2 regions of the Salinimonas marina genome follow, and region 1 is predicted to be linked to the other one. Evidence: predicted binding sites of a transcription regulator. Region 1 holds the regulator's gene; the other holds the start of a gene.
The links. Region 1 encodes MetJ, which represses methionine synthesis genes. Its sites were predicted from a motif close to TAGACGTCTAGACGTCTA; they were not measured.
Positions count from the first base shown of each region.

Region 2: a site for MetJ is predicted at 1,558-1,575, ahead of metA (homoserine O-acetyltransferase MetA). Genes of this name have one in related genera too.

Region 1 is NZ_CP064795.1:342,773-345,929, forward strand. Features, by position in the region: gene metF (methylenetetrahydrofolate reductase) at 88-966, opposite strand; gene metJ (met regulon transcriptional regulator MetJ) at 1,113-1,433, shown strand; gene IT774_RS01520 (malic enzyme-like NAD(P)-binding protein) at 1,501-2,748, opposite strand.
Region 2 is NZ_CP064795.1:2,743,239-2,746,395, forward strand. Features, by position in the region: gene IT774_RS12230 (homocysteine S-methyltransferase family protein) at 1-553, opposite strand, end outside; gene metA (homoserine O-acetyltransferase MetA) at 550-1,494, opposite strand; gene IT774_RS12240 (DUF2802 domain-containing protein) at 2,358-2,786, opposite strand; gene IT774_RS12245 (chemotaxis protein CheW) at 2,909-3,157, opposite strand, start outside.

The sequences.
Region 1 (3,157 bases):
ACTCCTTACACCAAAAAACTGACTCCAGTGTAGCGTGACTTGTAACAGGCTTACAGTGTTTATCCGGTGACCCGCTATTGCCTGGGCTTAACGCACCCCCAGCATGTGACAAATTGCGTAGCTGAGTTCGCTGCGATTAAGGGTATAAAAATGAAAATGCTTTACGCCTTCTTTGGCCAGAACTTTAACCTGCTCCATGGCAATATTGGCGCCCAGTAAATTGCGGGTGGTCTGGTCGTCTTCCGCCAGCCCGTCAAACATTTTGTGCATCCAGCCGGGCACATGCACATTGGCAAATTCAGCAAACTTGAGCAGGGTCTGATAATTGGTAACCGGCAATATACCTGGCACAATATCCAGCTCAATGCCGGTGGCCGCCGCGCGATCGCGAAAACGCAAAAAGGTGCTGGTATCGAAAAAGAACTGGGTGATGGCCTCGCTGGCCCCGGCCTCCGCTTTTCGTTTTAAGTTGAGTAAATCGGCCTGCGGGTTAGCCGCCTCGGGGTGCTTTTCCGGATAAGCCGCCACCGACACCTCAAAATCGGCCACCTCCTTTAACAGTGTGACCAGTTGTGAGGCGTACATTTCGGTTTTTTCCATCCCTGGCGGCAGATCACCACGCAAGGCCACAATGCGACGGATGCCGGAGTCCCAGTAATCCTGAGCAATTTGTTTTAGCTCATCGCGGCTGGCATCCACACAGGTCAGATGCGGGGCGGCGGCGATGCCCGTCTGCTGATGAATACGTTTGACAACCTCATGGGTGCGATCCCGCTCGCCACTATTTGCACCGTAAGTCACCGACATATAGGAGGGCTTGAGCGGTGCCAGGCGCTCTACCGACTTCCACAGGGTTTGTTCCATTTTTTCCGACTTGGGCGGAAAAAACTCAAACGAGACATTGATGTCACGTAATTCAGACAATGATTGGTTTAGGGCATCTATCCCCTGTGCATAAGACACCATAAAATACTCAAATTTGGCCGTTTAGACGTCTAAATTAGTTAATATATGTCTAGACGTCAAGCGGTTTACACTGCTCAATTGACCTTTTCTGTACAAAGTTTAGAATTTACCTTCATATATAATAACGAGCAGTCTGAGAGCTTTGAATGGCACAATGGAACGGAAAGTATATTCACCCCTACGCAGAACATGGCAAAAAGAGCGAACAGGTAAAAAAAGTCACGGTATCGATCCCCATCAATGTGCTCAAAGAGCTGACTGATGAACGGACCCGCCGGCAGATAAATAATTTACGTCACGCCACCAATTCAGAATTGTTGTGCGAGGCATTTTTGCATGCCTTTACCGGTCAGCCGTTGCCCAATGATGATGATCTTCGTAAAGATAATCCGAATCGGGTCCCGGCCGAAGCCCGCCGGATCATGGAAGCCATGGGCATTGACTCTTCAATTGAGAATGATGCTTAAGAGATGATTGTAACGGCGCCTCAGATCTGAGGCGCCGTTGCTACAAGTGAACGGACCCGACGCGGGTTCAGTCGTCGTTGTAGTGAGAGGGTAAGGTTTCCAGCCGGGCAACCCCCGAAGCAATGGCGGCTTTAGCCACTGCGGTGGCAATCCGGGAACACAGTCGCGGGTCCATCGGCTTTGGAATAATATAGTCTTTGCCGAAGGTCAGCGAGGCTGAATTACTGGCTTTTAGCACTTCCGGTGGCACCTCTTCTTTGGTGATACCACGAATGGCTTCCACCGCTGCTACTTTCATTTCATCATTAATGGCACTGGCCCGAACATCCAGCGCGCCCCTGAAAATAAAGGGGAAACACAGTACATTGTTCACCTGATTGGGGTAGTCAGAACGGCCTGTGGCCATAATCAGATCGTCTCTTACTTCCCGGGCCAGTTCTGGTTTAATCTCAGGATCCGGGTTTGAGCAGGCAAACACCACCGGGTTTGGTGCCATCAGTTTTAAGGCTTCAGGAGGCAACAAGTCAGGACCAGACACCCCCACAAAAATATCCGCCCCGTCCATTACATCTTCCAGGGTGCGTTTATCCGTGTTGTTGGCAAACAGCTGTTTATGTTCGGTTAAGTCATCCCGGCGGGTATGAATCACGCCTTTGCGATCGAGCATATAGATGCGTTCGCGCTGGGCACCACATTTAATCAGCAATTCCATACAGGCGACGGCAGCGGCGCCGGCCCCCAGACACACAATTTTGGCATCTTCGATATTTTTGTCCTGAATTTCTAATGCATTCAGCATCCCGGCGGCGGTGACAATCGCGGTACCATGCTGGTCATCATGAAACACCGGGATCTTGCAGCGTTTAATCAGCTCCTGCTCAATTTCGAAACATTCCGGCGCTTTGATATCTTCTAAATTAATGCCGCCAAAGGTGTCAGCAATATTGGCCACCGTATTAATGAACTCTTCGGTGGTGCGGTGTTTAACCTCTATATCAATGGCATCAAGACCGGCAAAACGTTTAAACAGCAAGGCTTTGCCTTCCATTACCGGCTTTGAAGCCAGGGGGCCCAGATTGCCAAGCCCCAGTATCGCGGTGCCATTGCTGATGACTGCCACCATATTGCCTTTGCCGGTATACCGATAAGCTTCTTCGGGATCATTCGCAATCTCGCGTACAGGTTCAGCCACGCCCGGACTGTAAGCCAGCGCCAGGTCATCCACGGTTTCGGCGGGTTTTGATAATTCGACCCGAATTTTGCCCGGGGTAGGTTTTGCATGATAATCAAGCGCACGTTGTCTGAAATCTGACATTTATCGATGTCCTTTATGGTCTCTGGTGTAGGGTTGTACTGTCGACAGCCCGGCCGGGGCTGGCGTGCTGCTGTTATTAGACAGGGCCGGTTTTGCTGGGTGGTCTGTCTATTTATTTTTTGAGGTTACTTTAGCACAGCCTCACCGGGCGAACATATCTGATGACGTTCTGGTTCAATCTAATGGATTCGCGCCGCGGCGGCTAGACACATCGCCGCATAATCTCTATTTTTGCTGTTTATACTGCTTTAGCCCCTATAGGTTGCAGTATGCGCAGGGCGGGCAATAGATCAAAAGCCATGACTGCAGAAAAGCACAGAACCGAGGTTACAGCACGAAGACGATGACGAAGAGGGGCGCGGCTTTACCCTTTTTAAGGGCGAAGCAACAGACATAAAAAAAGCGCCAT
Region 2 (3,157 bases), 1.4 Mb from region 1:
ACACGGTTTCAATCATGATTATATCGACCCCGCCATCCACCAGTGCCTGACAGGACTCGACATAGGCTTTCACCAGAACATCAAATGTCACATTACGTTTACCGGGGTCATTCACATCCGGTGATATCGAAGCGGTGCGATTTGTGGGACCCAATACGCCGGCGACAAACCGGGGTTTATCTGGTGTCTGACGGGTAAATTCATCCGCCGCCCGGCGTGCTATTTTGGCCGCCTGTAGATTAATCTCCTGCGACTGCGCCTGCATGTCATAGTCGGCCATGGCAATCGTAGTGGCATTAAAGGTATTGGTTTCAATAATGTCAGCGCCGGCAGCAAGATAAGCACAGTGGATATCGTAAATCAATTCAGGCTGGGAGACAGACAGCAGATCATTGTTCCCTTTGACATCACAATGCCAGTTTTTGAATGTCTCACCCCGATAATCCGCTTCAGATAGATTGTGCTGCTGGATCATGGTGCCCATCGCACCATCTAACACAAGTATTCGTTGTTTGGCCGCGGTATTGAGGGCCAGAGTCTGTTCTGCTTTCACTTGTTACCTCTTTTGCCAGCATGGCTGGCTAATAGATTCAGATCATAAGGCGTATTCTGATAAACACAGTAATTCAGCCAGTTGGTAAATAGCAAGCTGCCATGTGAGCGCCATCGCACCTTGGGCTCTAGGATGGGGTTGTCATCAGGATAATAATGCTGAGGCAGCACAGCTGGCGTTTCGCTATTCAAATCGCGCTGATATTCTTCGTGCAGCGTTTCGGGATCATATTCAGGATGACCGGTGACAAACACTTTGCGGTTGTCCTGCGAAGCAGCAAGGTAGGCCCCTGCCTCATCTGAGCGAGCTAGTACCTTCAACTCATTGACCGCCGCATAGGCCTCGCAGCTAATGTGCCCAAAGCGGGAATGCGGGGCGTAAAAATACGGGTCAAAACCTCGAAGTAATTCATGGTGAGGATCTAATACCTGGTGTTCAAATACGCCAGAAAGTTTGTCGGCACGTAGGCTTCGCTCGACATTGAAAAAGTGATACATCGCCGCATGGGCTGCCCAGCATAGGTACAATGTAGACTGCACATGGCGTTCAGACCAGTCGAGGATCTCGGCCATGGTGTCCCAGTACTTGACCTGCCGATAATCCAGATGTGCCAACGGCGCGCCGGTAACAATAAGACCATCATATCGTTTGGCGGCCACACTGGAGAAATCATGATAAAACGCATCCATGTGTGACTGCGGGGTATGTTTAGGCGCCAGGTTATCAATCCGGATCAAATCCACGTTTATTTGCAACGGCGTGTTTGAAAGCAACCTCAGCAATTGAACTTCGGTTTCAATTTTGTTCGGCATAAGATTGAGTATGCCAACTTCAAGCGGACGAATATCCTGATTGGCCGCCCGCAGGCTGTCCATCGTGAATATATTCTCCCCTAACAGCACATCCTGAGCCGGAAGTTGTTCGGGAATTCTAATTGGCATAATGACTCCATGACACACAGTAATAAAGTCATTTTGGCTTAAGGTTCAGCAATAATCAACATCTTTACGTCTAGACGTCTAAATCTAATTCTACTACCTGAAGAGAGTGAGGCGGTGTTCTTTTGGACAGCCGGACCTCTTTTAGACAGCCATGCATTCCGATGGGTGTCCATCAGCATAATAGTTGAAGCTATTAAGGTCCCATCCCATACAACGCCCTGCGGATGATACGGTTTAGCTGCCCGCTCTGGTAAAGACAGCTGTGATTCCGGAGATATGTCAGTTTGGGGTGGGTGTTCAGAATCGCAGCAGTTAAATAACCGTGCTTAGACTAACAATGCTAGAACCATGCTAGGACAGGCATATTTTGTGGGTGTCCTGGTTAACATGGATGTCCTTGAGTACGCTCACTCTGGAGCACGGTGGGCGTTCACAATGTAGTGACTGTCCACGAATTAGTGCCTTTTTTGGGTATCCTGGATAACGTGGGTTGACTGAAGCAGGCTTACTCTGGAGCACGGTGGGTGTCCACGATGTAGTGACTGTCTACGAATTAGCGCTGGGGCACGGTGGGTGTCCACGATGTAGTGACTGTCCACGAATTAGCGCTGGGGCACGGTGGGTGTCCACGATGTAGTGACTGTCCACGAATTAGTGCTGTGGCACGAATTAGTGCTGGGGCACGGTGAGCGTCTAGAATGTAGTAACTGTCCACGATTTAGCGCTGGGGCACGGTGAGCGTCTAGAATGTAGTGGCTGTCCCCGATTTAGCGCTGGGCCACGGTGGGTGTCCACGAGTTAGTGAGTGTCCAAGATGTATCCACCCACGATGTATCCACCTATGTTTGCAATACTGCCGATGGTTACGTTGGGGGCGGGTTATCCTTGTGGATTTTCATGATCATTTCAGCTTCGGTATGAGGAATGTCACAGGTTTGGACCAGTTCTTCTACTGAAGCGCCCTGCTTCACCAGTTCTGCCGCGCGCTGGTACAATCGCATGGAGGGGTCCTGAAGTTTAACTTCTTTAACCTGTGCTTCCACCGCGGTAAGACTATTTTGTAATTGCTGTAAATGCCGACTTTGCACTAAAGAACGATTTTGCTTTTCATCCAGTTGATGCTGAAAATGGCGTAACTGTTCTTCGGTGACTTTAAGATGGTGACTGTGTTCATTTTGCAGGTGCTGCAATCGGCGCTTCAGGGTAAGCAGATAAAACCCCAGAGCTATTAGCAGCACAACTGCTGTAGCACCGAATGCCATTGCGATAACAGTGAGCTGGGGTGCGGTCATAATAACTCCTTAAAAACGCCGTGGTGAAACATCCAGAAAAACTGAGCGGCGCGGGACACCGCCTGGGACCAGCAACTAAAAAGCAGGCATTAAGCCTGCTTTTTAGTAAATTCGCAAGTCACTTATAATCCTGACAATTCATCCCACTCATCATCAGATAACAGCTTATTCAGGTCGACCAGAATCAACAATTCGCCGTCGCGATTACTTACCCCCTGGATAAACTTGGCACTTTCTTCGGTACCAACATTAGGCGCGCTGTCTATTTCAGATGATTTTAAGTACACCACCTCAGCCACGCTATCCACCAGAATACCTACAACCTGCTCATCGGACTCAATAATAACAATCCGGGTATTGTCGGTGATATT